Regions from separate parts of the Pseudoalteromonas sp. SCSIO 43210 genome, predicted to be linked through region 3. Evidence: predicted binding sites of a transcription regulator. Region 3 holds the regulator's gene; each other region holds the start of a gene.

Region 1 (10,730 bases), 2.4 Mb from region 3:
CAGCCGTCGTGTGCTTATTAATATTGACGATGTGGCAAAAACCGAAGTTGTGCAGCCAGGTAGTCGTGTTTATTACCGCCAACTTTATGCAGGTAGTGAGGCCGACATAAATAGCTTTTACGAGTGGCTTAAACCACAAATGAAAGAAAACCAACAATGGTATGGCGTTAAAGACCGCCAATCACCCATTTCAAACAGTTTAAACCGCGCAGAGAGCTTTTTATTACTTGCCGGCCTATTAGGTATTATTTTGGCTGCAGTGGCTATAGCTGTTTCAGCAAAACGTTATTGTGAACGCCAATACGACCCAGTAGCGATGATGAAAACGCTCGGCGGTAGCCGCTCAATGATCCGCAAAATATACATGCTGCATTTATTGCTTGTATGTGCAATGGCGGTAAGTATAGGGCTGTTAATTGGTTATGGTTTGCAAGAAATAGCAACAAGTTACTTATCAAAAAGTATGGGCACAGAGTTACCCTTAGGTGGCTTTAAACCTTGGCTGGTGGCTATAAGCACCGGCGTAATTTGTGCTGTTATGTTTTCTATTAAACCATTATTTGATTTATTTGATATTCCGCCGCTTAGAGTACTGCGCCGTAACTTAGGTGACAAGTTGGTAGTAAGTCGTGTGCATTTAGGTATGAGTGCGCTAACCGTGTTTTTATTAATGTGGTTATTTAGTAACAACATAAAAATAACGCTTATTTTGTTTATATCAACACTTGCGCTAATTGGTGTGCTGTTTTTAGTATCTAAATTAATATTTGGTGGTGGTCGAAAACTAGGATTAAAGCCAGGTAATAGTTGGTCGCTTGCAATTGCGTCTATTCAAAAGCGTGCAAATGTGAACGCGGTACAGTTAATTAGTTTTTCGTTAGCGATTAAATTACTGCTGTTTTTGGTGGTACTTAAAAACGACATGATATCTGATTGGCAGTCGCAACTTCCAAGCGACGCGCCTAATGCGTTTTTGGTTAATATTACGCAAAATGAGCTTGAGCCAATTAATGAGTATTTAGCTCAAAAAGATATTCAGGTCTCAGAGTTTTATCCAACTATTCGTGGGCGCGTAAATGCGGTAAACGGCGAGTTGGTAGCACGTTCTGTATCGCTGCAAGACAACGAGAAAAAAGACGAAGAAGCACGTGCAGGTATTGGTCGTGAGCTAAATCTAACATGGCTTAAAGATGTGCCTGACCAAAATGAAGTAACACAAGGCACGTGGTTTGGTGAAAATGCGATGGCTGAAGCTTCAGTAGAGGAGTCGATGCTTGAGCGTTTAGATGTTGAGATAGGCGATACGCTTACATTTTTAATTGGTTCGCAGTCGTTCGACGCTAAAATCACTAGTGTGCGCAAAGTAAATTGGGCCACGCTTAAACCTAACTTTTTTATTATTTTAAGCCCAGATGTACTTGCAGATTTTCCCGCAACGTATATTTCGTCGGTACGTATAAACCCAGATCAAAAACGTGACTTTAGCGAGTTGCTACGTACTTACCCTACTATTACAGCCATTGATATTGATAACTTTGTTAAGCAAATACAAACAACTATTTCGCAAGTCTCTCTCGCAATTGGTTTTGTACTTGCAATTGTAGTGCTGTGTGGCGCGCTTGTACTTATATCGCAAGTTCAAGCTAGTTTAGGTGAGCGTATGCAAGAAATTGTAATACTCAGAACGCTTGGCGCTAAAAGCCGATTAATTAAAAACGCGACCTTGTATGAGTTTTTATTACTAGGTGGCTTAGCTGGTTTAGTTGCCGCATTTTTTAGCGATATAGCGCTTTTGATTGTGCAGCAACAAATGTTTGACCTAGCAGGTAAGTTGCATCCGCATATATGGGTTATTGGGCCGGTAGCTGGTGGCGTATTTGTGGCAGGTTTAGGTTATTTAATGATTGCCCGAACACTTAAACAAAACACCCAAGGATTAGTGCGTGCCCTAGGGTAAGCTAAACTAACATGCTCCTGTAAATGCCCACCTAGTTTGTGGGCATTTTTGTTTTTCTTTGTACTGGTAATTTATACAGTGCTCTGGCATTATTAGCGTAATTTAAAAATAATAACAATGGAGCGCTGTTTGGCCATTATTTTAGGGATCGATCCTGGTTCACGTTTGACCGGATATGGTGTTGTTGCCCATCAAGGTTCTAAATTTACATACTTAGGCAGTGGCTGTATTAAGTTAGCGGATCATCCTTTTCCGATTAGGCTTAAAATGATCTACCAAGGCATTACACAGCTTATTGAGCAGTTTTCGCCAGAAACCTTTGCCATTGAAAAAGTATTTATGGCGCACAACCCCGATTCAGCTTTAAAGCTAGGCCAAGCTAGAGGCGCTGCGATTGTTGGCGCTGCAATGGCCGACTTACCCGTATTTGAATACTCAGCTAGGCAAATTAAGCAAGCAGTAGTAGGTAACGGTGGCGCAGATAAAACACAAGTGCAACACATGGTAAAAAATATTTTAAAACTACCCGGTACGCCACAGGCCGATGCAGCTGATGCACTCGCTATTGCGATTTGCCACGCCCACTCAGAACAAAATTTAATTAAACTAGCGGGCAGCGCAAGCAAAACCGTTAGAGGACGTTTAAGGAAATAATTATGATAGGCCGCTTAAATGGTATTTTAGTTGAAAAACAGCCACCAGAAATATTACTCGAAGTAAGTGGTGTAGGTTACGAAGTACAAATGCCAATGACCTGTTTTTACGATTTACCAAAAATTGGTGAAAATGCGATTGTTTATACGCACTTTGTAGTGCGTGAAGATGCTCAACTATTATTTGGTTTTAATAATAAAGTTGAACGTGCCTTGTTTAGAGAGCTATTAAAAGCAAATGGCGTAGGGCCAAAGCTTGGCTTAGCTATTTTATCGGGCATGTCGGCAAAACAATTTGTAAGTTGTGTAAATAACGAAGACTCAACATCGCTTGTTAAATTACCCGGTGTAGGTAAAAAAACAGCGGAGCGTTTAGTACTCGAAATGAAAGACAGACTAAAAGATTGGGGTAATGATTTATTTACGCCATTTAGCGACAGCGCAGTAATAGAGCCAATGAGCGATGCGACAATTGCTAATAATGCAGCGGATGATGCCGTATCGGCACTGCTTGCATTAGGTTATAAATTGCCACAAGCTCAAAAAGCCGTAAAATCGATAAGTAAACCCGATATGTCTACTGAGGTTCTTATTAGAGAATCTTTAAAATCTATGTTGTGAGTAACCCATGATTGAAGCGGATCGCTTAATTGATGCGACTGAAAAAACAAATGAAGACTCTATAGATCGTGCAATAAGACCAAAACTTTTAGCCGACTACAGAGGCCAGCCTCATGTTAAGCAGCAAATGGAAATTTTTATTGAAGCTGCCCGAACCCGTGGTGAAGCGCTCGATCATTTATTAATATTTGGCCCACCTGGGCTTGGTAAAACCACGCTTGCAAATATTGTAGCCAACGAATTACACGTAAGCATTAAAACAACATCAGGCCCTGTACTTGAAAAAGCAGGCGATTTAGCTGCGTTACTGACTAATTTAGAAGAAGGCGACGTTCTGTTTATAGATGAAATACACAGGCTAAGCCCGCAAGTTGAAGAAATACTGTATCCCGCAATGGAAGACTACCAGCTTGATATAATGATTGGTGAAGGCCCAGCTGCGCGTTCTATTAAATTAGACTTACCTGCATTTACACTTATTGGTGCAACCACACGAGCAGGCTCACTTACATCGCCACTGCGTGACCGTTTTGGAATTGTGCAGCGATTAGAGTTTTATTCTGTAGAAGATTTATCGCACATAGTAGGACGTTCAGCACATTACCTTGATTTAGAAATGTGTGATGATGGCGCTACCGAAATCGCGCAGCGCTCGCGGGGTACACCACGTATTGCAAACCGCTTATTGCGCCGTGTACGCGATTACACTCAAGTAAAATCTGACGGCACAGTAAACGCCGATGTAGCTAAGCAAGCCCTTGATATGATTGACGTAGATAAAAGTGGTTTTGATTATATGGACCGTAAATATTTACTCGCTATAATTGAAAAATTTATGGGCGGCCCAGTAGGGCTCGACAATGTAGCGGCTGCTATTGGCGAAGAGCGCGAAACAATAGAAGATGTGATAGAACCATTTTTGATCCAACAAGGATTTATTCAGCGCACACCTCGCGGGCGAATAGTCTCTGACAGTGCATACCATCACTTTGGATTAATGCCAAAAAAGACGACTTAATCTAAATTTCAATTAATCACTTGCGCTTGCATAAGTAAATGTACAGCAAGCGCGTATACCTAATTTTATAATGTTACCCACCATATTTTCACATAGTTACTCTAAACCAAGTTATTACAATTTTACCCACTATATAATCAGTTAACGCTTAATTCACAGAGCGTTAAGACTTGCGTGGCTATGCTGCGGGCTATTAGATAGATAGAGTATATTGCATAGCCGTTATCGTATTAGGCTGTTACAGTGTTGTTTAGTTTGCAATAATACTTAATCAATTAGAGGGATTAAATCTGACGTTAACCGTGTCAAAAATTTCTGATATACGACTGCATGGATGCAGAGCAATGAGTGATAACAACTAAATAACGAAATTTTTGCCTTGTTATAGATACGATTTTCTTATCTCAAAATAGATCGCTCAATTAAGCAAATTGGTATTAAATGATTTCAATTTTTTTGGCAAAAAAAACCCGCAAAAAATGCGGGTAAACAACAAGTTGAAGGAAGTAATCTTGGGGAACTACATTTTACACAACTAGGTTTTATCCTAAAAATGTAAAACAATGTAATACGATAAAATATCCTATTACTAAGAACTTTGCTTAATGAAGCTATTTCACTCAGTGCCAGCTCGGTATGGGGAGATAATACGCAATATATATTTATTATTCAAACTAGAAAATTTATAATTTCGGATTATAAAAACTAATGCAATGAAATTTCTGGTTGTTTAAAACTTGTTCATTAATGTTTTTTTCTGTTTGTAAGTTAATGAAAATTAGTGATTAAGTTTGAGTTTGCACTGCTTGTCGCTATTAGTTTTACTATTACCTTTAGATTTTGTTTAAGTTTTTTGAGTGTTTATGCAGTGATTTTGAATAAATGAGGCGTTTTATGATGTTTTGCTTGTATATTTAAGCATATCTTGAGCACATTATTAAATAGCGGAAATGGCTTTAAATTCTTTTGCTAGATAATTGCGAAATAAAGGTTATTTCAACGTTTTTTGTTGCTTATTCATAGCAATATCGTTGTCAGTTTGAAATGGACTCGATACACTATGTGCAACTTTTGGCTGCACGAGCGGTCATATTTACACAAATCAATCAATTTGACGTATTTTGATACTATTTAGGAGTTTCACGTGGGATCAGGGCTTAATTTTTTGGATTTAATATTAGAAGCCAGTTTGCTTGTTCAACTAGTAATGTTAGGGCTAGTTGCTATGTCTGTAATGTCATGGGCAATTATTTTTCAGCGTAAAAAAGCAATATCAGATGCGTTAGCAAGTGCTAAAAAGTTTGAACAAAAATTTTGGTCTGGTATTGATTTAAGTAAACTATATAACGAAATTTCATCACGTAACGGTCAATCTGAAGGTATTGAAGCTCTATTTACAGCCGGTTTTAAAGAGTTTGCACGACATAAGAAAAACACCTTTCAAAGTGCGAGTATTGTAATGGAAGGTACACACCGCTCTATGCGCGTGGCACTCTCTCGAGAAATAGAGAAAATAGAGTCAAGCTTATCATTTTTAGCGACAGTGGGTTCAATTAGCCCATATATAGGCTTGTTTGGTACTGTATGGGGCATTATGAATGCTTTTATAGCATTAGGTGAAGTTAAACAAGCTACGTTGCAGATGGTAGCACCTGGTATAGCAGAAGCACTTATTGCCACAGCAATGGGTTTGTTTGCAGCTATTCCTGCTGTTATTGCTTACAACCGTTTTTCTAATAAAGTTGAAAAGCTAGAATCTCACTACATTAATTTTATGGAAGAGTTCGCTAATATTTTACACCGTCAAGCAGCTACACAAATAGAGGCCCAAGCGAATGTATCAGCGTAAGAAGCGCCGTCCGGTCGCAGAAATTAATGTAGTTCCTTACATTGATGTAATGTTGGTGCTACTGATTATATTTATGGCAACAGCGCCACTTATTACACATGGTGTAAAAGTCGACTTGCCTAAAATGACGGAGTCAGATTTAGTTGATACTAAAGATGCGCCACCAATTATTGCTTCGATTGACGCACAAGGTAAATATTACGTTAGTGTAGGGACTGATCCAGAGGCTCCGATGGAGGCGCTTGATGTAGCGGCTGTGATTAAGTTACAGCTAATGAAAAATCCTGATGTACCTGTAATGATAAAGGGATCTGGAAAAGTATCATACCAAGAGGTATTGCTCTTAATGGACTTTTTAAAAAGTGCCGGTGTACCGTCAGTTGGATTAATGACAGAATCCTTCGAAGGGACAAAATAACGGTATGAGTAGTTCATTAATTAAATCAGTAGTTTTGCATGTGGCGCTGGGTGGTTTTTTATATGCATCGGCAAACATTCACCCGCCAGCACCAAAGGTTATGGAAGTAACGCTTAATAAAGCTATACCTGATGTTGATAAAGCGGTGTCAGCTGTGACAGTTGACCAAAAAATGGTTGAGCAGAAAATAGCTGAACTCCAAAAGCAAGAAAAAGACAAAAAAAAGGCAGAAGACAAACGCATCCGTGATTTAGAGCGCAGAGCTGCAAATGCGCGCAAACAGCGCGAGTCAGAAACCCGTCATATTAAGAAATTAGAGCAAGAACGTAAGGCTAAAGAAAAAGAAACAGCCGAGGCGCAAGCACAAGCTAAAAAAGCACGCGCAATAGAACAAAAGGAACGTGCTAAAGCAAAACAAGCCGAAAAACAAAAGCAAGAGTCTGAAAGTGCAGCAAAAGCAGCTGCCGATAAGCGTAAAGCTGAGGAAGAAGCACTTAAAAAAGCTGAAGATGAACGTAAAAAGCGTGATGAAGAGGCTAAAGAACGTGCTAAAAAGGCTGAACAACAGCGTCAACAGGCCCTACAAGAACAAATGTTACAAGAACAACTTGCTAAAGAGCAGGCTGCGCGTAGTAAAATACGTCAACAACAGGTCGTGGGTGAAGTTGATAAATATCGCGCTCTAATTATGGCGCGTATTCAGCAGAACTTACTGATCGACGAGAAAATGAAAAATCAGCAGTGCCGAGTAAATATTCGTTTAGGCTTTAATGGTTTAGTAACACAAGTTAAATCATTAGGCGGCGATAAACTAGTTTGTGAGGCTGCACTTAGGGCTGTTCGTATGGCTGACACATTACCGGTATCTAAAGACAAAGACGTATTCGAACAACTTAAGAATATTAATTTAACAATCAAGCCAGAATTCTAAAGGAATGATATGTTCAACAAAGTAAAAATTGCCTGTTTAGTGCTGTTATTTGGTTTTCAGGGCATTGCTAACGCAGCCCTTGAAATTGTAATAACAGAAGGTGTAGATGGTGCAAGACCTATTGCAATTGTGCCGTTTAAATACAATGGTGTTGGTCCAATTCCTGAAAAAATAAGTGATGTTATTGCTGCAGATCTCATGCGTAGTGGTAAGTTTAAGCCTGTAGATGTTATGCAAATGCCGCAACAACCAAACAAAGATGCTGACATTGATTATGCATCTTGGGTTAATAAAGGTGTTGAAGCGATACTTGTTGGCGAGGTTGAGCAACAGACTGATGGACGTTATTTAGTACGTTATGAGTTAGTCGATGTTATTCGTGGTCAAATCACGGGTGGTGAAACGCAAATGATGAGTAATGGTAAGTTACTTAAAAGCCAAGATCATATTTTAGAAGCACGAGATAGTGTTATTGGCATAAGTGGTTTCCGTCGTTATTCACATCGTATTAGTGATGTCATTTATGAGAAATTAACGGGTGAGAAAGGTGCTTTTTTAACCAAGATTGCGTACGTAATTGTACGAGATGGTGATGATAAGCCTTATCAGCTTGTTGTATCAGATTATGACGGGTTTAACGAACAGGTGTTACTACGTTCGAAAGAGCCACTAATGTCACCGGCTTGGTCACCTGATGGCACAAAATTAGCGTATGTGACATTTGAGAACCGTCAAAGCCAAATTTATATTCAAGATTTGTATACCGGTAAGCGTGAAGTTATTGCAAGTTATCGCGGTATTAACGGTGCTCCGCAGTTTTCGCCAGATGGTAAAAAGCTTCTTTTAGTGCTTTCTAAAGACAAAACGGGTGCTACAGAAGTTTACTTATTAGACTTGGCAACACGCAAAGAAACACGTCTTACGCGACATCGTAGTATAGATACTGAGCCATCTTGGTATCCAAATGGTCAAGATATAGTGTTTACCTCTGAAAGGGGTGGTAATGCTCAGATTTATAAGTTAAATTTAAAAACTGGTAGGTCACAGCGATTGACCTTTGATGGTGATATGAACCTTGCGGGTTCGATAACACCAGACGGTAAAGAATTAGTGATGGTTAACCGTACCAACGGGCAGTACCATCTTGCTAAGAAAGAGCTTGCTACGGGCGCGTTTCAAGTATTAACGCGAACTCGCCTAGATGAATCACCGAGCATAGCACCAAATGGTTCGATGATTATTTATAGCACGCTTCATAATAATAAACAGGTACTCGCGCTGGTATCAATGGACGGTCGCTTTAAAGCTCGTTTACCTGTGCTTGACGGACAAGTAAAGGCGCCAGCTTGGTCGCCATATTTACAGTAATATTACTGGTTTACTCAAAATAGGAATCTACTTAATGCAACTTAACAAAATACTTAAAGGCCTGCTAATTGCTGTGCCAGTAATGACATTAGCAGCTTGTAGCTCATCTTCGGATATTGATGAAGGTGCTGCAAATCAAACAAATGAAGCTGTTGTTGAGCAATCGACAAATACAGACACAGTTGAAGTGGCTACAATTTCTCCTGAGCAACAAGCAGAAGAGCAACTTCGTCAAAAATACGAAGCACTACGCCAAGAGCAAGTAATCTACTTTGATTTTGATAAAGCGACAGTTGAAGGCAAATACGCTGACTTACTTCGTGCTCATGCTGAATTTTTAGTTCAAAATTCATCAGTTAAAGTACTAATTGAAGGCCACGCAGATGAGCGCGGTACGCCAGAGTACAATATTGCACTAGGTGAGCACCGTGGCCAAGCGGTTGAGAAATACTTACAAAGTTTAGGTGTTTCAGCTAGCCAAATGTCAGTAGTAAGCTACGGTGAAGAGAAGCCAATGGTTAAATCTCGCACTGAATCAGCTTTCGCTAAAAACCGCCGTGCGGTACTCGTTTACTAAGATAAGAGATATTATGAAGCCGAAACTTATTTTGGCAGCCATGATATTGAGCGGGAGCACCCAGTTAATGGCTGCTCCCGCTCCTGTTTCAGAAGCTGCAGGTTCACAATCAAGTATTGAGAAGCGTTTAGCATCATTAGAGAGCATGATGCAGTCGCGTAATTTTTTACAAGTAGAGTTACAGCAACAACTTAATCTATTACAAGATGAAGTAAGTCAAATCCGTGGCGTAACTGAAGAACAAAGCTATAAGCTTGAAAAAGTACTACAGCGTCAACGCGAACTTTATCAAGAAATTGAAAATCGCGTAAGCCAAGCATATGCACAACCTGCTGTAGCGCCTGCAGCTGATTATACGCAACCAAGTGATGCACAGACATACAGTAACGATTTATCTGAAAACGAAGCATACGAGCGTGCTGTAGCGCTTATAATGAAGGATAAGCGTTATGATCAAGCAATTCCTGAGTTTCAAACTTTTTTAACGTCATACCCAAACTCAGTTTATGCATCTAATGCACATTATTGGCTTGGACAATTGCTGACGATTAAAAATACGCCAGTAAAAGCAATAGAGCACTTTAGCGTGGTCGTTAATGAATTTCCTAATTCAAATAAACGACCAGATGCAATGTTAAAGCTAGGAACACTTTTGCAAGAGCAAGGTTTAGCAGAGGAAGCTCTAAAAACTCTGAATGATCTTGTTAATCAGTATCCAAGTACAACTGCTGCAAAATTGGCCACAGATCGCTTATCAAAATAATTGAATCGGCTTGATTAGACTGCTTTTTGTCATAAGCGGTCTAAAATTGGTCAACTAGACATAAAAACTTAAAAAAAGAGACAATTTCGGTTGCACTCATTTTATAAATAAGTATTATAAGCGCCCGCAGCAAACGAATGGTTACCCCACTCGAAATGCGGCAAAAAGAGCGGGTTATTAGCTCAGTTGGTAGAGCAGTTGACTTTTAATCAATTGGTCGATGGTTCAAATCCATCATAACCCACCATTTTTAAAATGGTCTTTTATCGGCGGATTTACGTAGTATTTAAAGTTGTTAAGTTAGAGCGGGTCATTAGCTCAGTTGGTAGAGCAGTTGACTTTTAATCAATTGGTCGATGGTTCAAATCCATCATGACCCACCATTTTATATTTATAAATAATATAATGGTTTAACTTAGACTTTAGTACAGACAATTATATCAGAGCGGGTCATTAGCTCAGTTGGTAGAGCAGTTGACTTTTAATCAATTGGTCGATGGTTCAAATCCATCATGACCCACCATTCTTTATTACATGTAATAAGATTGGTTCAATCGGCGGATTTACGTAAGCTT
Region 2 (10,730 bases), 1.4 Mb from region 3:
GTTGGCCCAATGCGCGCATCACGCTTATTTGTTAATGACCTACAAGAACAACAATTATTAGCAAATGTGACCGATATTAAAGTAGAGCTTTATGGCTCTTTGGGACAAACAGGTGTTGGCCATGGATCGGGTAAAGCCGTAATTCTTGGTTTAGCCGGTTATGACCCTGAAACTATAGATGCCGATTTAGTCGACGACATTTTAGCGACCATCGAAAAAGATCAGGTTATTTATCTAAACAAAACACACAAAGCTAAGTTTCCAAAACAAGGCGCTATTGTTTTTCATCGTCGCAAAACGCTGCCTAAGCACTCTAATGCAATGGAAATTATCGCCTCAAACAACGGCGAAAAAGTTTACAGCAAAGTATATTACTCTATTGGCGGTGGCTTTATTGTTACTGATGAAGAGTTTGAAAACGAAAAACAAGCAGCCATTGATATTAGAGAAGAAAACCCAGCTCCTTTCCCTTTCAGTAGCGCAAAAGAGCTACTAGAGATGTGTAAAGAGTCAGGGCTTAGTGTTTCAAGCTTGATGATGAAGAACGAAAAAACACTGCGCACTGAAGATGAAATAAAAGACACGCTGTTTCATATCTGGAAAGTAATGATGGCCTGTATTGAGCGTGGTATGCGTACCGAAGGTATTTTACCTGGCGGCTTAAAAGTAAAGCGCCGTGCGCCAAGCTTATACTTAAAACTAAATATAGAAGTCAGTAACGACCCACTTCGTGCAATGGACTGGGTTGATTTATTTGCCCTTGCCGTAAACGAAGAAAATGCGGCAGGTGGTCGTGTAGTTACCGCACCAACTAATGGTGCTGCGGGTATTTTACCGGCTGTGCTTATGTACTATCACACATTTGTGAAAGAAGTAGACCGCGATATAGCCACACGTTATTTATTAACGGCTGCTGCTATTGGTATTTTATATAAAAAGAATGCCTCTATATCGGGTGCTGAAGTAGGTTGCCAAGGTGAAGTTGGCGTTGCGTGCTCTATGGCTGCAGGCGCATTAACAGAAATTGTTGGTGGCAATGTTGTGCAAGTAGAAAACGCAGCAGAAATTGGTATGGAACATAATTTAGGCCTGACGTGCGACCCTGTTGGTGGCTTAGTACAAGTACCGTGTATTGAACGTAATGCAATGGGCGCTATTAAAGCAATTAACGCTTCACGTTTAGCTATACGTGGCAGTGGAGAGCAAAAGGTATCACTTGATAAAGTGATTAAAACCATGCTTGAAACCGGCAACGATATGAAAACTAAATACAAAGAAACCGCTCGCGGTGGATTGGCTGTTAATATTATTGAATGTTAAAAATAACTAAAAAAGGCCATACAAATTTGTATGGCCTTTTTTATCTAACTGTATAAATTTAAGACAAAAATGCAAATTTAATAATAAACAGTGCCGTTAAAATCCATACGCTAATTGTGACTTCGTCTTGCTTACCACACAACACTTTTACTACCGTATAAGATATAAAACCAAGTGCTATACCATGAGCAATTGAAAACGTTAATGGCGTCATCAGTAAAACGACTGTAACGGGAATGGCATCGGTCATATCATCCCAATTAACAAACTTCAGATTTTGTAGCATTAAAACTGCAACATATAAAATGGCTCCAGCGGTTGCGTAAGCTGGTACCATTTGCGCAAGTGGTGCAAAAAACATCATAAGTAAAAAGCAAATACCTACCACAACCGCTGTTAAACCAGTACGCCCACCTACAGATACACCTGCAACAGACTCTATATAAGATGTTGTAGTAGAAGTGCCCAACATAGCGCCTGCAATTGTTGCTGTACTGTCAGCACTTAGCGCTCTTCCTAACCGAGGCATATTTCCTTTTTCATCAGCAAGCCCTGCTTTTTGAGTAACTGCAACTAAAGTACCCGAGGTATCAAATAAATCCACAAACAAAAATGCGAAAATAACGCTCAACATAGATAATTCAAGTGCAGCACCAAAGTCAAGCTGCATAAAAGTAGGTAAAATAGAAGGAGGCGTAGCAACAATTCCATGGTATTCAACAAGCCCTAAAGCCAGTGCGATACCGGTCACTAATAAAATACTAATTAACACACCACTTTTAAAGTTACGATATAAAAGCGCAGCAATAATAAAAAAGCTGAAAATAGCTAATAATGGGCCAGCTGAAGTTATATCACCTAATTGTACTAACGTTGCAGGGCTGGCAACGATGATCCCCGCATTTTTAAGAGCAATTAAAGCTAAAAATGCGCCAATACCCGTTGCAATGGCCCGCTTTAAAACCAAAGGAATGGCATTAATAATCCACTCACGAACTTTAAACAGGCTTAGAAGTAAAAATATACACCCAGACATAAAAACAGCACCTAATGCCGCCTGCCATGTGTAACCCATCCCTAATACAACACCATATGTAAAAAATGCATTTAACCCCATTCCAGGCGCTAATGCTAAAGGATAATTAGCCCACAACCCCATAATAAAACAACCAATAGCAGCTGCAATACAAGTTGCTACAAAAGCAGCTCCCTGATCCATTCCAGCCTCTGCTAACATGGCAGGGTTAACAAATACAATGTAAACCATTGTGATAAATGTAGTAATACCCGCAATGCATTCACGGCGGACTGATGAGCCATTCTCACTAATTTTAAATAAAGCTTCGAGCATAATAGACTTATGGTTGTAAAAAGTGGCAATATTTTAACATAAAAATCATCTTTTACAGGACATTTTACCTTGCGATATACTAAACTATTGACTTAGTTACATAACGAATGAGTGAGCATGATAAAAACAACACCGACAGGCCAAGATTTAGAGCAGCAGTTAGACAATATACTGTCCTTTGTCACGCAACCTAGCGACACTAACTCAACGCCAACTAACGAAAATAGTCAGCAAAATACACTGAACAAAGCACTGTATTATTTAAAAAACAATCAAAATGCACTTGCTGCGAAGTGGATGCGTTTAGCTGCGATGTCTGGAGAACTTCGAGCACAATTTTACTTAGGACTATTTTTTGTAAAAGGCCAAGGTGTTCCGCAAAGTGTATTTCATGCTGTTGCATGGCTAAGCTTATCAAGTAGTCAAGGTCACGAGCCAGCAACTACTGCATTAACTGACTTGCGTAAACACATTGAAACTAAACGCTTTAAAGATGCCCAATGCTACGCTGCAAGTTTATATGAACAAATTCACCAATTGCAGTTTTCTCACCTAATACCAAATAACGCTAACGAAGAGTAAATTACACATACGAAACTATGCGCTGTAATTTACACATGAAATCATTATTTAAAGCTGCCATATCAACCTTCAACAGGTGTATACAGTATTCAACACAATAATGCACAGTTGGAAACAACAACATAAAGGTAAATTTAAATCATTAAATATTAATAACTTAAAAAAATGACAATTTAAAAAAAGTCTAAATCTTAAATTATCGTACAAAAAAATAGCAAAAAACACTTGCACACAAACACTGTATAAACTACTGTATGTAAATACTGTATAAAAACCCAGTGAGTGAAGCGATATGTTACAACCAATTACCGTACGAACAGTTAAAAGCTACCAACAAGACAATAAAAGCGATTGTGTTAATTTAATTGAAATTGAAGATGAAATTTCGGCAACATTTGAGCTATTAAAAGTATTACATCAATACAATAGCTTAAATGCTTGGACATTATTAATCGCACCCGATCACGTCCCTAGTAAAGCGCTACTTGATTCGTGCTCTATCGATACGAGTAAATTACTCGTTATTAGACAAAAACACTTAGTGAATCTAGAGTACGTATTAAATTCGGCTTTACACAACGGTAATTTTGCAGCTGTAATTACTTGGACTGATATAGTTAATAACCAGCTATTAACTAGCTTATCTCTGGATATGAGTAAAACAAATACAAAGTTATATTGCTTCACGAAAAACAAACAAACCACAGAGATATTACTAGCTCAATAATCTTGTTAAACTAACATTTTAGCTTTACACCAAAATTATGACCTCACTGAATAAAACATTATGTCTTTGTGGCAGCCAACAAAATTATGTTGACTGCTGCGAACCTTTTCATTTGGCAATACAGCATCCTCAAACACCAGAGCTACTTATGCGCTCTCGTTATAGTGCTTATGCACTCAAAAATGCTAAGTATATTTATCAAACATATACAACAGATAAACAGCCCGAAAACCCCGTTAAAGAAATTAAAGAATTTGCAGATGGTTGCCGCTTTATAAAACTGACAATTATAGACTCAGGGCACGATGATAGTCAGGGTTTTGTAGAATTTAAAGCGCACTACTTTTATGATAATTTATACTGTGAATTGCACGAACAATCAAAATTCATTAAAGAAAAAAAGCAGTGGAAATATTCTGACGGCGTTATATTACCTGTTGCAGATATAAAAATTGGCAGGAACGATGATTGCCCATGTGGCAGTACTAAAAAGTATAAAAAGTGCCATAGCCTATAAACCTCAACTTACCCAGGCATCAGGTATTTTGAAACACACTAATTAGTTAAATGATATGTACTCTAGTTTTGTACATATTATTTAACTTAATGTGGCGCATACGCACGAAAAGTTATTTATTTCCAAAAAACTCAGCGTCTCTAAATAAAATTTTATACCAATCTGCTTATGTATGGGGTCTATTTAACGTTAAGAAAATTACGCTAGAACTAGGCAAAAGTTTTTGTATCTAGTTGTTCTAAATAAAAAATTTTAACGACGTTATAGTGCAATTTAATTCGTTAAATTGATCAAAGATTTATGCAGGTTGGTATTATAGGGTTATGAGATAATTTATATTGTTCAAATACTTATACCAACTCTTTTAATTAAGTGAGCTATTTTTAGATAACAGAATCGTGTCGATAACAAGACAAAAAATCGTTATTTAATTGTCCTATATCAGAAATTTTTAACGCCGTTAGCGTCAGATTTAATCCCTCAAACTGATTAAGCATGATTGCGGATTGGTTGGTTAGTATTATTCAGATTGATATTAAAACCCACATAACAAAAATGGACCACTTGGGTCCATCTCTACTTTACGAGTACTTAAAATTTAAGAGTTACTCGTCGTCATCTAAATCAGCTTGTTGACGCTGTGCCGGCTTTGCTAAAATCTCTACGTAGAAAGACTTTAAATCTTGCTTTTCGATGTCGCTGATATGATTGCTAATCTCTGCAACGTGCACTACTTGAGCATCTTCAGCTGTATTACCAAACTTACAGTCAAATGCCCAGTAATCAGCATCTTCAGGTAGCGTTTTATTACGTTCTCTTTTCAAATATTTTTTCACTTCGTGCTTTGCAGCATCGACCATACGAGGGTATTTGATTTTCTCGTGATTCAGCGTGAATGTTTTCTTCATTACGTTCCTAATTACCTTGGTTTAATGATAACGGCATTTCATGTCATACCATTTGACATCATTATAGCAATTGCATTAAATTTTTGGATGGTTTTTTTAAACTAAATCAATTTTTAGGCAATTAACATTATAAATAGCTACAAAGCCTCTCTTTTTAGCCATCATTATTATAAAAATGACCATTTAAAGCTTGTTTTACTGGGCCTGACATAAGCTGATTTGAAATCGTAGATAGATAAATTATTTTGTAGGTCAATATTATGCTGTAGCTAAGTGAAGCGGTTGATGTAATGATTCATCATTAAGACCATCATAGAATGAAGCTACGTCCATTTGCGGATGCGATAGCTGAGTCTCTTTGTTCTTAATACGTCTGCGCACAGCTAGCTCACAATTATCAAGCACATTGAGTGGAATATGAGCTAAATCATTTCTTATTGAAAGTGGTTCAGGGTTTAAGCAGTGTCGTAACTTAATATCGCTCATACCTGCATGCTCTCCCACATTTGATAATAAAGCGGCGTTGTGTTGCCCAATCAGCATATTAAATTCATCAGGTGCTAAAGGCTGCTTCGGACCCGAACCAAATTGCTTACGAAGTGTCTCTTCTTCAACAATAGGGTTTTCAATATCTGTTTTTGGAAAATGGAACTGACTAAAATCAAGCGCATCGTGGGATAACATTGCCAATAAAAGAGAAAACTCTCCTCGACGTTGTTCGTGTACACTTTTATTCAACCGTGTACTTAGTTGACTCTCTGTGATTAACAAATCGTCGATTTGCATAGACTTTAGCCGATTATTGTAGGTAATAGATATTTATCGGCTTTATTTCATTTTTCTTTAGCTTTTTTCTTTACTTAAATATAAGTTTTGCTATTATCAGCGCCGTTGCACTGGAGGGGTTCCCGAGCGGCCAAAGGGATCAGACTGTAAATCTGACGGCTCAGCCTTCGCTGGTTCGAATCCAGCTCCCTCCACCACTTTTCTTACCGCTAAGTTAAGTGGGGCCAAGTGTAACAAAATTAGTGTGGAGGGGTTCCCGAGCGGCCAAAGGGATCAGACTGTAAATCTGACGGCTCAGCCTTCGCTGGTTCGAATCCAGCTCCCTCCACCACTTTTCTTCTAAAATACCTTATATTTTAAACTTCAATAATTTTTTAAAATTCCCACTGTAAACTTTGTCCATTATTCTTTAACCAATCTGATGCTATCTTATGATCCGGATAAAACTTAGCTACACGTTGCCAAAATACACGACTGTGGTCTAAGTGACGTAAATGAGCCAACTCGTGGACTATGACGTAGTCTATAATTGATTTTTTGGCTCCAATCAAGAGTAAGTTAAACGTAAGCTCACGTTTACTATTACAACTCCCCCATTTACGTTTATAGATACGTATTCGTAAATCATTCGGTAAAGGTTCCTCCATTAGTTTACAAAAGTGGGCAAGACGCATATCAATATATAATCCTAATTTTTCAGTTAAATACGCCTCAAGTAATGTTTTATACTTCAATTTTTTATGGCTCACTCGAGAAGAACACAATACGCTTAATGTATTCTCATGCTCTATAACTTGAGAATGCAAAGCGTGTTCAAACGTTATGTCTATAAGATTTGAGAAAATTAGAATTTTATGTGTTTCGAGTGGATATTGCTTTGAGTCTGCAATATTAATCTGTTTATCAAGTTGGCTATTTACCCAATCTCGTTTCTCAACCAACCATAAATCCAACTGTTTTTTAGGAACATAATGAGGCGCATAAACGGTTATTGACCGTTGGTGCACTTTAATAGCAACAGTCTTACGTCGGGCACTTCGCTTTAATTGATACTCAAACAACAGTTCTACCACATTTAACCAACACGAAATTTCTAATATTTTATACCAATAGGCTTAAGTATGGGATCTAATTAATAATAAAAAACAGGTCTATAACTAAGTGAAAACTTTATATCTAACTGCTTCAAACGATAATAGAAGACCAAGCCTTGCTGACCTTACAATATTAAAGTTCATTTTATCTAAGAGCGATTTAATCGCTGCGTGAGGTGTGTCACCTAGTGGGGTCGGTAACTTTTCATGCGTTACCTTACTGACTTACATCCATGTGAAAACAAGTAAAAACCTAGCAAAGCTTCTGCGTCCTGATCACGATTTTCACCTATATTTGTGCAGCGACAAAACGTAAATTACCTTTAGGTTGAATCCTAAAAACAGCGCATGTCTGGCACTTATGTTAACTGTACAAGCACAAATAATTGCTAAAAAATACAGTTTCACTTGAAACAAAAAAGCAGCGAATAAACCCCAATTAGATATTATTCAAAGTGATAGCAGTATGATAAAAACTTACACATAAATTCATATAATGGGAATTATAGGATTAACTACATTAGCTTTTTTAGATGAATGCGAACCTAAGTTAACCGATGGATAGTAAAGTTTTATATACGAGTAATCATGAGATGTGATCTCATGGCTATTACCACTGTCATCTTTAAAATACATTGAAAACGTTACACCATGATCAGCAAGAACCGCTTTTATATTTAAACTTTCAAGATGACTAAGCCACTGTATAAATTGCTCCCCTGTTGCCAAAAATGCAATTCCTTTACTGCGCCCCTCACCTTCAAAAAGTGCTAAACGAGTCGTTGAACTAGCATCCTCGAGCGTTAAAGGTCCTCGTCCGTCCTCATTCCAAAAAGCAAGTTCGGGTACTATACTAAAACCTAAAACGCGCTCATACCATTTAACTGCATTCGATAAATTTTCAACATTCAAATGGCAATGATCAATACCTGACAATTTAGGCATATTTTTATTATCCACGTTACTCACCAATTTCTGACTTTAATTGCTCTAAAAACTCATGCATGTAAACTGTACGCCTATTCGCTTCTGCTTTAGCTGATGGGGTATTCATGCTTTGAGCAATATGTAATAGTTTTATAAAAAAATGATCAAGTGTATATTTTTTATCATCAGCTTCTCGTTCAATACAAAAAGGGTCTTCTGGGTTATACAATAACCGAGAAATTGAGCCGCCAACTTTCATACATCGACTCACTCCAATCGCACCTAGTGCATCCATTCTGTCAGCATCTTGTACTATTTGCGCCTCAACTGTTTTAATTTCTATATTTGCGCTAAAGCTATGAGCCGCAATAGCATGATGAATATCATCAAAAAGTGACTCGTCATAATCAATCGATTTTAAAAATTCCAGTGCCTTATCTGCTGCCATAGTAGAGGCTTTTGCACGATCAGGGTGGTTTTTAGCCACCGCCACACAGTCATGCATCCACGCTGCAGGTAATACAACTGACATATTAGCCTGCTCTGCATTACATAGTTTTATTGCAACGCGCACCACTCGCTCTATATGCGTAATATCGTGAGCCACATCGGCATGCACTAAAGAGGTTATCAATTCTCTGCATTGTGAATTAAGTATTTGTAAATCGGGGCTTAAAACGGCGTCAGGCACTTTCAGGTTCCAAAAGCTAATTAATAAGTGAATTATTAGTACTTTACCGTGCTTTATAGCTCTCTTGCAAAACATTCATTGTATGTTGCTCCTTGCTTGACTAAAATACAGCGCTTATTTATTACTACTGAGAAGCCTTATGTCATCTGCCGTTTACCTACAAGCTGGTCGCGATAAATCATTAAAAAGAAAACACCCTTGGTTATTTTCAAAAGCCATCAAAAAAATTAAAGGTAAACCTGGATTAGGCGACACAGTAACGATTCACGATAGCGAAGGTAAGTTTTTAGCAACTGCTGCTTATAGCCCTCATTCACAAATTCGTGCACGTGTTTGGAGTTTTGATGAAAAAGAAATCATCGATCAAAACTTTTTTGAACGCCGTTTACGTCGCTCATTAGAAGCACGGAGCCAAGTAATAGAAGAAGGCGGATTAACAGGCTTTAGATTATGTGCAGCTGAGTCTGATTACTTACCAGGCGTTACAATCGATAAATTTGATAATGTACTAGTTTGTCAGTTACTAAGTGCGGGTGCCGAGCGTCATAAAGGCGAGATTGTTGGCGCGTTAATGGCTATTTTTCCAGGTTCTAGCATATACGAGCGCTCAGACGTAGAAGTACGTACAAAAGAAGGTTTGGAGCCAATTAAAGGTGTTCTTTGGGGTAATGAGCCAACACAACCTGTACTTATTGAAGAAAACGGCTTAAAAATTGAAGTCGATATAATTGAAGGTCATAAAACCGGATTTTACTTAGATCAACGCGATAGCCGTGCTGCACTTGAGCGTTTTTCAAAAGACAAAACGGTACTTAACTGTTTTAGTTACACAGGTACATTTTCGTTGTACGCTTTGCGTGGCGGGTGTGAGCATGTCACTAACGTTGATGTATCGCAACCAGCGTTAGATACTGCTAAACGTAATGTTGAGCATAATAACTTAGACTTAAATAAAGTTGATTTTGTGAAGCAAGATGTCTTTAAGTTACTGCGTCAATACCGCGACGAAGGCAGACAGTTTGATACCATCGTAATGGATCCACCAAAGTTTGCTGATAATAAAGCGCAGCTAACGGGCGCGTGTCGTGGTTATAAAGACATCAACATGATTGCCATGCAAATACTAAAACCAGGTGGAACATTACTGACATTCTCTTGCTCTGGCTTAATGGAGCAAAACCTATTTCAAAAAGTTGTTGCTGATGCGGCTCTTGATGCGGGCAAAGATCTACTTATAATGGAACGATTAAATCAAGCAGCCGATCACCCAATTGCGGGTAGCTACCCTGAAGGCTTTTACTTAAAAGGCTTAATTTGTAAGGTTTTTTAATATCTAATCATTCAATTTAATTAGTTAAACTGAATGATTTCAAGGCCTGCTGTTATTGTGCCATCATCTTCTTTGCTGGCACGTATTACCTTAGCCGTTGCTTTTAACGGTGCAATGCTAGGGTGAGTAGACGCTATATCAACTGTTAAAATAGTATCTGGCTCAAGTAAATCATCCAAATGCAATGATAACCCTGTCGCGCTCAAATCAACACACTCTGCCGTATAATTCAAGCCAGCTACTGGCTCCACTGTTGTTAAATTTGCAGTCGCATTTACCTGCATACGTCTAAAGTTTCGTTTGTCATCTGTGAACATAAATCCCTCTAAACTATTGTATTAATTTGCTCTAACAATACACTCATTGAAAATGGTTTTACTACATAAGCATCGCATCCTGCGTCAAATCCGGCTTTTTTCTCCAACTCCGACTCAAGGCCAGATACCATAACAATAGGTATATTTTTTGTCTCCGGGGTATGTTTTAGCATACGACAT
Region 3 (10,730 bases):
CTTTAGCTGGGTGATGAGCATGATGAGCTTCATTGGCGTTAGGTTGTTCTACTATGCTACTCATTAGTTCGCCTCCACTTTGGCATCAAGTGCTGTCTGTATTTGACTCGGTTGAATAACATCACCCGTATCATTACCCCACGCATTACGTTTATAAGTAATAACCGCAGCTAATTGCTTTATAGATAACTGCTTGGCAAAAGCTTGCATTGCCGTACCGGGTCGTCCATGGATAACTACATCAATGTGATCTTTTATATCGCCAAGCACTATCGGACTGCCTTTAAGTGCAGGAAATACACCCGGTAACCCCATGCCCGTAGGCTGATGGCACGCTGCACAATTAGCCATATATACTTGTTCGCCTAAAGTCATTAACTCTTCTTTTGGGAGGGTTTTATCAAGTAATGCGGCATCTGCCAGCGCAGCTTTCTGCTTCGCCTGCTTTGCATCTGCAAGCCATGTTTTAAAATCAGCCTCAGATTTAACGACCACCACAACGGGCATAAAGCCATGGTCTTTACCACACAACTCAGCACATTGGCCTCGGTAAGTACCTTCTTCGTTTATGTTCGTCCATGTTTCGTTTATAAAGCCGGGGTTCGCATCTTTTTTAACTGCAAAATCAGGTACCCACCAAGAGTGAATAACATCATCAGAAGTCATTAAAAATCGTACTTTTTGATTTATTGGCAGTACAAGAGGCTTATCAACCTCAAGTAAGTAGTTAGGGTTTTTATCTGCAAGATTCGCGATTTCATCTTGCGGGGTAGATAAAATAGAGTAGAACTCTACATCTTCGCCCATATATTCATAATGCCATTTCCATTGCGAACCCGTAATTTTAATAGTGAGATCAGCTTTACTGGCATCTTCCATTGCAATAAGGGTTTTAGTGGCTGGTACTGCCATAGCAATTAAAATAACAAACGGAATTGCAGTCCAAAGTATTTCTACTTTAGTGCTTTCGTGAAATTGGGCAGGTACAGCCCCTTTAGATTTACGGTGATGAATAAGTGCCCAAAACATAATTGCGAACACTATCACCCCAATCACACAACATATTATAAATATGGTCATGTGCAGCTGATATACATTATTGCTTATATCGGTTACGCCTTTGCGCATATTGTATTGGCTGTTCGCCAAAACTGAGTGCGAAAAAACACATAATATAAGCCACAAGGTAGAGGTCAGTTTACCCATGTGACGGCTCCTTTGATGCTATTGCGAATGCAAAGCGAAGAGGCATACGGCTTAAACGCCAATTCGTTATTTTTATTTTTTTAGCCAATCTTATTTAATATTGATTGGTTTTGCTGCGCCAACAACGAGTTTGTGTATATTGTGTGTTCTCAAAACTAAAAAGCTGTGAGTTATTATTAGCTCAGCACATTAATAATTAGCTAAAAAACGAACAACAAGCAAGTTTTAGTATAAAAAACAATCAGGTGATATTGAGTAATTAATAAAAAATCAGTAATCAACTAATCAACAGGAAGTTCGAAATATGAGCAAAACAAAGGGGTTTAACGCATTCGGAGGGGGAAAATATAAGTGCAAAAAAATTTACAGCTAAAATAATTAGTTGGCTGTTTACGTCCTATTTTTAGTGCTAATGTTAAAACAAAAATGCGTGCTAAAAAGCACGCATTTATAAAAATAAATTAAAAACTACATCCAATCAGCGTTACGAATAACTCCAACGGCTAAACCTTCTATATTAAAAGATTCATTTTCTAGATCAACTTCAATTGGCGAAAAGTCGTCATTCTCAGCATGCAATAATACTTTTCGGCCTGCTTTTTCAAACCGCTTTACGGTAACATCATCATCAACACGAGCAACTACAACTTGTCCATTTTCTGCAACTTGAGTTTTATGCACAGCTAACAAATCACCATCCATAATACCTATATCTTTCATGCTCATACCGTTAACGCGCAATAAAAAATCCGCAGCCGGTTTAAACATTAATGGATCAATTTTACAATGACTCTCAACGTGCTCTTGCGCCAAAATAGGCTCTCCCGCTGCGACTCGCCCGATAAGAGGTAAACCTAACTGTTCAGGCTCTTCTTCCTCAACAAGTTGAATACCTCGGCTTGCACCTGGTTTCATCTTAATAGCACCTTTTTTAGCAAGCGCTTTTAAATGCTCTTCAGCAGCATTGGCACTTTTAAAGCCTAATGTTTGTGCAATTTCAGCACGTGTAGGAGGCATACCAGTGTCTTTAATAAAAACTTTAACTAATTCGAGAATTTGAGCTTGGCGCTTCGTTAATGGTCGCATACAACTGGTTTTCCATACAGTACATTTAACTGTGAGTATATACAGTTAAATAAAAATCGCAAATTTAAATTAAGCCTTAAAATAGCTAAAGTAATTTCACTTGTGTACATTTCAAAGATATAACTAAAGCTAAGTTTATAAATGATTAAAAATGCAAAGGAGACATTATGAGTATTTGGTACCAGCCCATCACTTTAGAGTTGTGCAAGCAGTTAGAGAAAGGCGTTAACGGCCAAGGTACACTAATGAAAACCATGGGAATTGAAATTACCGAAATTGGTGATGATTACCTCGTAGCAACTATGCCTGCCATACCAGCGCATCATAATCCAATGGGCATGGTGCATGGAGGAGCCAACGTAGTGCTTGCCGAAACAGTAGCAAGTTATGCAGCTAACTTCGTAGTCGACTTCACTCAGTTTTATTGTGTCGGACAAGAAATTAGCGCCAGTCACTTAAAAGCATCTCGTAATGGTACTTTAACAGCCACCGCAAAAGCGTTTCATATTGGTAAGCGTAGTTCAGTCTGGGAAATAAAAATTACTAATAGTCGAAACGAGCTTTGCTGCGTATCAAGAATGACCGCAGCCGTAGTAGAGCGAAGATAATTACTTACTGTTACTTTTCGATTGGGTAAATTGTAATTTCCATACCCGCACCAATAGCAGATATACGTAATAATGTATCTGCATCTAAAGCTTGGTTAAAACACTTAGGCGATGTGCCTGATTCAAAACCAATATCAAACGTTCTACGTGAACAGCTTAACCATTGCTTTAGCGCGTTGCGCGAACACGATTCAATAAGCTCACATATATGGTTTATTGCTTTGTCAGGCGTGTTTACTACACCTGTTGCTTCAATGCGGGCTAATTGACGGTATTCGTCTTTGTCATAATGTAAAATCGTCGCGACTTTTTTCAAGTCTGCCACTAGCAAACTAATATCTTGCTTTGATTCAAGCTCAAGATCTACATTTAAAAATTGAATTTCCGACATTGTTTAGTATTTATCCTCTAATGATTACACCGCAAACTTTAACGCAGTTTTACTTTTATACCAAATCAACTATGTAATATAAGCTGTTTTATATGGTAAATAGATAGTTTTACGCATTCATAGTCCATTATTTAATATTTATCATTTTTAAGTACAAACAATACTTTTTTATAAACTCCATGGCCTGTTGACCTTTGAGGATTAAAATTAAGTGAATTATTGTTTAAAAAAGTATAAAAAATAACCTTGACTTTCATATGCCACCGGTGGCATTTTAAGTGTGCGGGTTAAATACACTGCTTAAAGAGGTGTATTTAAATAAAGCCAAACACACCTCACTCATATTTACGCTTACTTATAACACAAAAAATAAGTGCAAAATCTGAACTGAGTGGCATTACCTAAATTCAGCAGGAACACACAATGAAAACGTCAAAAAGATTCACTCTCAGGCCACTTAATTACATTATTAGTGCATTATTAATTAGCACGACAGCTCAAATCAGTGCTGAAGAAGCCGAACAAACAAATATAAAAAAGAAAAGTGAAATTGAGTTAATCGAAGTTACAGGCTTCAGATCATCACTTAATAAATCGCTGGCTACCAAAAGGTTTGAAGTAAATACCACGGAATCAATTGCAGCCGAAGACATTGGTAAATTTCCAGATTTAAATATCGCAGAGTCACTACAGCGAATCCCTGGTGTCGCAATTTCGCGAGAAGGAGGAGAAGGACGTCAAATTACTCTACGTGGTTTAGGCCCATCTTTTACCCGCTCAACCCTTAATGGTATGGAAGTTCCTGCTAGTACAGATGGGACTGATTCGGGTGGTGGTGTAAATGGCGGCAGAGCATTTGACTTCAACGTTTTTGCATCAGAGCTATTCAATCGCGTTGATATTCAAAAATCACCAACAGCTGCAACCGAAGAAGGAGGTATTGCAGGTACTGTCGATATGTATTCAGCAAAACCTTTTGATTCCCCCGGTCTTCATGTAGCTGCGTCGGCACAGGCAGGCTATAACGATTTAACAGAAGAGACAGACCCTAGAATGGTATTTATGATCAGTAATACATTTGCTGACGATACCTTTGGGGCTTTATTCTCTGTCGCTAAATCAGAGCGCACAGTTCGCCAAGAAGGTTTTGGTACTGTTCGCTGGACAACCCCCGTCAAAGACGGCGGCGGTGTCTATGCTGACACATCAAATACTGACGTTATTGGCACAGCTGATGTGGGAAATTGTGAATTTGAAGGTGAGCAAGTTGATGATGTAAATTGCCTATGGACTCCTCGACTTCCCCGCCCTGATTTTTTTGGTAATGAACAAGATAGATTAGGTTTTACAGGCTCATTACAGTATGCGCCTAACGATGACTTAGTAATTACCTTCGATACCTTGCATTCTACCCTCGACAACAGTCGTACGATGTATAATTTCTTCGAAATGTTCAGAAATACATTTAGCGAGATCACTCCAGACTCTATTACAGTTGCCGAAAATGGAAAACAAATTCAGGCAGGTACATTTAGTGGAGTAAAGTCCCGTGCAGAAAGCCGTCAACAGGTATCTAAAACAAAATTTAAACAGTATGTGTTATCTGGTAAATACCACCTATCTGACTACTTAAAATTAGATGCAATGATCGGCACCGCTGAGTCAAATGCTCGCTCTGAGCAATATCGTTATAATATGACAAGCAATACACCTCATACCGTCTCAATTGATTTTGGAAATAGCGCAAATACTGCAGTGATGGATTATGGCTATGATAATTTAGATGCAAGTTCATTTAATTTAACAGACGGTCGACTTCGTGCTACGGATGTACTCAGAAAAAATGATACTGCCAAATTAGATTTAACTTACGAAACAGACTTTATGAGCATCAAAGGTGGGGTTGCTTATAACGATAGAACAGTAAACTATGATGAATCGCAAATTAATGGATTTCCGGATCAAGAGTCAGCCGTCGGCTTTTCACAATTAATGCCTTTCGATGATTATGGTTCAGGCTATGATGGTACGTTGCCGCAATTTATTGTGGCCGATTTTGATGCAATTGAATCACAACTACTCAATAAAGAGTGGACGGCGCGAAGTGCACAAAGCTGGGAAGTTGAAGAGGAAACCATCGCTGCTTATATTCAATCAGATTTTGAATATGAAATATCTGATATGCTCCTACGAACAAATGTAGGCTTACGTTATGTAAAAACAGAAACAACATCAACGGGCTTTATTCAAAGCGATCCTGTTGAAATTGAAAATAGTTACGATAATGTTTTACCTGTTTTAAATTTAGCACTGGATGCAACGCAAGATGTTGTTGTACGTTTAGGGTTATCCAAAACCATGACTCGTCCAAGCCTTGGCTCACTAAACCCAGGTAACCCATCATTCTCCTATTTAAATGGAACAGTCAGTGCGGGTAATCCATTTTTAGACCCATTCACCTCAACAAATACTGATTTAGGTATCGAATGGTATTTTGATGAAGAGTCGCTACTTGCTTTAACTGGTTTTTATAAAGATATAGGTACTTTCATCACCAGCTCAACTGAGGAAAAATTAGTTGACCCTGCATACTTACCTTTCATTGATAACGATCCGCAATACGATCCATCAAGTGCACTTGACCCAAGAACAACACCCTACACCCATTACGTACCTGTAAATGGCAAGGGAACTGTTGTTAAAGGTATTGAGCTAATATATCAACAGCCATTTAGCTTTTTACCGGGGTTATTAAAAAATACCGGTATTGTTTCTAACTACACTCACGTATCCGCAGGAGAAATAACGGGGCTTTCTAAAAATTCATATAATTTCACACTTTATTACGAAGAAGAAAATTATGGCGCTCGCGTTTCAATGAATAAACGCGATAACTACATTACTGATTATACTGGCAGTAATGGTAATGCTGAAGAAGCAACAACAGGTCCAGCACATTATGACCTTTCTGCTTTTTATAACCTCAATGACAATGTAACCGTAACATTTGAAGCTATTAACTTAACCGATGAATACGAGCGCTTGTATACCACTGGTGACGGAACACTTAATTTACCACGAGAGTATAACCATACTGGTAGGCAATTCTTTTTAGGTATTCGCTATAGTATGTAAGTAAATATCTTAACCAAAGCTCAGGTTAAATAGCTTATACAAAGCTGATAGTTTCCCCGCACTATCAGCTTTTTTACAAAAATAAAAAGAGCAAGTACCAGTAACCATTTCAAGCTAAATTCTAAGTCTTCTTTATCTTTTTTAATCAACAGCTTAAACTAGCCATTCCTGTAGTTCACATATGTGATGGATATGACTCGATTTATTCTGGCCTTATTGGCTTGTTTTTTGTGTGTTTCGGTATCGGCGGAGCAGTTCACCCGTTTTTCTACTGCAAAAAAACACCTTATTAAAACCCTACCTGACAACGCTAAAAGCATCTACTGCGGCTGCGACATTAAAAAAGAAGGTAAAAAACTCGTTCCAGATCCCGCAAACTGTGGTTACGTTCCGAGAAATACGCTTACACGCTCAGGTAAGATAAACGTGCGAGCACTACGCATTGAGTGGGAACACATTGTTCCGGCGTGGGAATTTGGTCATCAACTACAATGTTGGCAAGATGGCGGGCGAAAAAATTGTAGAAAAGTAAGTGCTAAATTTAGAAAAATGGAAGCCGATATAAACAACTTAGCGCCAGCTATTGGCGAAATTAATGCCGATCGCTCCAATTATCGATTTGGCATGCTTAGCGAAAACGCCACACAGTATGGTCGCTGCGAAGTAAAAGTAAACTTTAAACAACGTGTAGTTGAACCGCCTGTTTATGCGCGAAAACGTATAGCCGACACCTATGCTTATATGCAAAGAACCTACGGTTTAAAGATATCAGATAAGCAACAAAAGCTCTTTAATGCATGGCAAAAACAAACGTTTGCAGCGCAAAGTGATACTAAAAAGCTATAATTTAATTGGTTGCGCACTATTGAGTAAACCTTATAGTGCGCGATTAAGTTAGTAGGCTAAATAATTATCTAAAATATGCCCACTTTTAAACGGTATTATAAGTCTTGATGCGGGCCAAATATTTCGTAATGAATATGCTCACTTTTAACACCGAGCCCAAGTAATTGGTTTTTTATAAATGCCATGAACCCCGCAGGGCCACACAAGTAAAAGTCGCCATTACTCAATGGTAGCTGTGCTTGTACTGCGTTTAAGCTCATCAACCCTGTAAAATCAGCGCCCTCTGTCGCTTGATTAAACCACGTTATTGTTTGCAAGTGGTTATTCTGCGCTGTTAGATCATTTAAATATTTTGAAAACGAGTGCTGCTGAGTATTTTCGCAGGCATGTAAATACATAATCTCTTGATTAGAATTATCACTTAATAACGTTTCAAGCATAGCCAGCATTGGTGTTTGCCCAACACCTGCTGAAATGAGAACCACTGGACTTGTGTTATTGCGTAAAAAGAAGTCTCCTGCCGGCGGGTATAACTCAACAATAGTGCCTTGCTCTAATGAGTGTAAATAATTAGACACCATGCCAGGCTTTGGCTGTAGCTCTTTTTTAACACTAATACGGTAGTTTTTAGCGTTACTTTTTTGTGAAATAGAATACTGGCGAATTTCTTCATATTTGGCGCCCTCTGGCTTAACTTTAATACCTAAATACTGCCCTGGTTTATGTGTAATAACAGCTTCGCCATCAACTGGCGTAAGTGTAAAACTCGTTACGAGTGCTGATTCAGCCTGTTTGTTGGTTATTTTAAATTGGCGAGTTCCCGCCCAACCACCGTGTTTATGTTTACTGTGCTCATACAAAGCAGCTTCTTCGGTTATACAAATATCAGCAAGTACGCCGTAAGCTTCGCGCCAAGCGTATTCAACATCGGGAGTAAATTGCTCAGGAATAAGCTCTTTTAATGTACCAATTAAATGCGCACCTACAATAGGGTAATGCTCAGGTAAAATATTCAAGCTTGTATGCTTATGATTAATACGTGTTAGCGCTTCTTTTAATACGGCTAAATTATCAATATTTTGTGCATACGCAGCCAATGCATTAAAAAGTGCAAATTGCTGACGACCTGTATCTTGATTCGCCATATTAAAAATATTTTTAAGCTCAGGATTATGGCTAAATAAACGCTTATAAAAATGATCGGTAACAACCGTACCCGCCTGCGCTAATAACGGAACTGTGCTTTTTACAATCTCAATGGTTTTATCAGATAACATATGTGTTTTCCTATGGGTAAACTAACCACGGCGCCCATCAACACGACGCCGCGTTAATATAGGTGTGCAGTGAATTAAAAATAATGAAAAAGCCACTAGCCACAGCAAAGCACTTATTTGCCAAGCAAGGTGAGGCCCAATAATAAAAGGGAGTAATGAACGAGTAATAGCGGCCACAAGCAAAAACGCAAAAGCAACAGCCATGTAATGAGGAATAGCGAGTGTACGCCCTGTATGACCATGCGATACACGCGTCATCATTGCTAAAATCATCATACCTATTGTGCCAATAGTGATTAAGTGCAGCGCATCTTTAAATTGTATTGCACTGCTATAAAAGCTTATTGCCACCAGCATCAAACCAACACCTAGAGCAAGGTACGAAAAATGCAAAGACCATAACAACGGCACTCTCAATACCTTGCTATCCCACCAACAACCAGCCCTGACCAGATGAAGCACTGCAACCGTTGCAACAACTAACGCAGGATTAATCGTGTTCAAAAACAACTTGTTGATAAAAAATAAAGTGATAGCCACAATAGATAAATACATCACCGCTTTATCTATTTTAGGAGTGCGAACTTGCTCGGTTAAACCCAGACCTTTAGCGGTAAAAAATGGTAAAACGCGACCCGCAACAATGCCTACTAGTAAAGTAATAACCAGTACTGCGGTATCAACCACACCAAGTGCAAGTTGCATGTTTTTCTGTAAAATGAGTATTAAATACAATACATTGAGCCCACAAAGCACCGCTAAAATAGCTAAAAATGGATAGTTACTTTTGCTATTGGCTTTTAATAACATATTAGCCAACGCGGCTATGGCGCCTAACCACCAAATAACTTGTAATGTAAGTGCAGCATATAAATTAAAATGAGCAATATCAGGCAGTACTACAAAAAAGGCTAAGCGCGCTGCAAGCCATATAAACGTAAGCCACATAAGGGCTTTGCCACTTATGCTCGGTACGCCTGTCCATGTTTGTGCAGCGGTAAGTAAAAAGCCAACAGCTACAACTCCTGCAAAGCCAAACAGCATTTCGTGAGCGTGCCATAATGTCGCAAGTATCGATAAGTGCCAACTTGCATGGCCTGTTAAAATAAGTAGCCAATACCCAACTGACAAAAATGCCAATAAGCCACCGCCTAAAAAGAAAGGTCTAAAAGCGAGCATCCATAACGGCCATTGAGATACTTGATGAATAGCAACGCGTGCTGGCATTGGCTCAGTTAAGTTTATAGGGCGCATTATCGTACCTCCTGCCCTAAACCATGTTGTGCAACACAGCGCAGTACGTAACTTACTTTTAAAATAGCAGCAATAACAATAGTGCCAATATGAGCTGATACTTGCACCGCCATGGAAAAGTACTCTGCAAACGGGTAGCTAATTAAAATACTTGCCGTAATACACACTAAACTCACAGCCAATGCAGTATTGGCAGCAAATAATACGGTTTTGTACAGTGAACTAAACTGTGTTTGATTATTTAAATTATTCAGCATTAGTGTGTTCATGGCGATCTCTGTAACTAACTACGTTACTTAGCTATTACACATACTGTGCCAACAAATTTAATTAATTAAATTCAACAAGTTAAATTAAATCACTTTACAGTGTGAGTCTTTATGACCTACTATAAATTAACTCATAAAAACACAAATAGGTCATTTTGACGTGAACCAGCAATTCAACCTTACACAAGTTGCTCTAGAGCTTGCTCAAAGTACACTGCACGAGCATAGTTTTGATCAATTACTAGCAACGGTTGAGCGGGTGATTCCTAGTGATGCAAGTGCGTTATTAGTGCTTCAGGGCGAGCAATTAAAACCACTGGCAATTAAAGGATTAATGCCCGACAGTTTAGGCAGACGATTTAAAATAGCAGAGCACCCTCGCCTAGAAGCTATTTGCAAAAGCACACTCGCGCTTCAATTTGCGCACGACTGCCCACTACCCGATCCATACGACGGATTACTATTAGCTAAAACCGGCGACATACCAGTACATGCATGTTTAGGTTTACCTCTTTATGATAAAAACGCGCTACTTGGCGTACTTACGTTTGATAGCCTTAACGCCAATGCATTTAACAGCATAAGCGCTGATACACTCAATACCTTACAAACGCTGTGTAGCGCGCACTTTAAAACGGCCTTAGAACTTGCCCATTAC

What was found. The regulator LexA, encoded in region 3, represses DNA repair genes until DNA is damaged. The targets are predictions, from matches to a motif close to TACTGTATNNNNATACAGTA.
Region 1: a site for LexA is predicted at 2,019-2,038, ahead of ruvC (crossover junction endodeoxyribonuclease RuvC). Genes of this name have one in related genera too.
Region 2: a site for LexA is predicted at 3,502-3,521, ahead of LOS73_RS14760 (SulA-like leucine-rich domain-containing protein). Genes of this name have one in related genera too.

Annotation. Positions count from the first base shown of each region.
Region 1 covers NZ_CP087225.1:2,409,661-2,420,390, forward strand. Annotated here, with positions in the region: gene LOS73_RS10360 (ABC transporter permease) at 1-1,957, shown strand, start outside; gene ruvC (crossover junction endodeoxyribonuclease RuvC) at 2,087-2,611, shown strand; gene ruvA (Holliday junction branch migration protein RuvA) at 2,614-3,231, shown strand; gene ruvB (Holliday junction branch migration DNA helicase RuvB) at 3,239-4,249, shown strand; gene tolQ (protein TolQ) at 5,394-6,098, shown strand; gene tolR (protein TolR) at 6,085-6,516, shown strand; gene tolA (cell envelope integrity protein TolA) at 6,521-7,447, shown strand; gene tolB (Tol-Pal system beta propeller repeat protein TolB) at 7,457-8,815, shown strand; gene pal (peptidoglycan-associated lipoprotein Pal) at 8,850-9,392, shown strand; gene ybgF (tol-pal system protein YbgF) at 9,406-10,155, shown strand; tRNA gene LOS73_RS10410 (tRNA-Lys) at 10,327-10,402, shown strand; tRNA gene LOS73_RS10415 (tRNA-Lys) at 10,463-10,538, shown strand; tRNA gene LOS73_RS10420 (tRNA-Lys) at 10,603-10,678, shown strand.
Region 2 covers NZ_CP087225.1:3,440,092-3,450,821, forward strand. Annotated here, with positions in the region: gene LOS73_RS14745 (L-serine ammonia-lyase) at 1-1,320, shown strand, start outside; gene LOS73_RS14750 (NCS2 family permease) at 1,379-2,671, opposite strand; gene LOS73_RS14755 (tetratricopeptide repeat protein) at 2,789-3,253, shown strand; gene LOS73_RS14760 (SulA-like leucine-rich domain-containing protein) at 3,546-3,980, shown strand; gene LOS73_RS14765 (YchJ family protein) at 4,018-4,497, shown strand; gene LOS73_RS14770 (DUF6172 family protein) at 5,103-5,405, opposite strand; gene LOS73_RS14775 (VC2046/SO_2500 family protein) at 5,664-6,191, opposite strand; tRNA gene LOS73_RS14780 (tRNA-Tyr) at 6,304-6,388, shown strand; tRNA gene LOS73_RS14785 (tRNA-Tyr) at 6,438-6,522, shown strand; gene LOS73_RS14790 (M48 family metallopeptidase) at 6,566-7,264, opposite strand; gene LOS73_RS14795 (VOC family protein) at 7,775-8,230, opposite strand; gene LOS73_RS14800 (HD domain-containing protein) at 8,247-8,978, opposite strand; gene LOS73_RS14805 (class I SAM-dependent methyltransferase) at 9,043-10,233, shown strand; gene LOS73_RS14810 (PilZ domain-containing protein) at 10,254-10,550, opposite strand; gene LOS73_RS14815 (response regulator) at 10,559-10,730, opposite strand, start outside.
Region 3 covers NZ_CP087225.1:4,797,568-4,808,297, forward strand. Annotated here, with positions in the region: gene ctaD (cytochrome c oxidase subunit I) at 1-64, opposite strand, end outside; gene coxB (cytochrome c oxidase subunit II) at 64-1,206, opposite strand; gene lexA (transcriptional repressor LexA) at 1,675-2,292, opposite strand; gene LOS73_RS20740 (PaaI family thioesterase) at 2,460-2,900, shown strand; gene LOS73_RS20745 (hypothetical protein) at 2,911-3,291, opposite strand; gene LOS73_RS20750 (TonB-dependent receptor) at 3,715-6,426, shown strand; gene LOS73_RS20755 (endonuclease) at 6,619-7,272, shown strand; gene hmpA (NO-inducible flavohemoprotein) at 7,368-8,549, opposite strand; gene LOS73_RS20765 (NnrS family protein) at 8,571-9,803, opposite strand; gene LOS73_RS20770 (hypothetical protein) at 9,803-10,072, opposite strand; gene norR (nitric oxide reductase transcriptional regulator NorR) at 10,233-10,730, shown strand, end outside.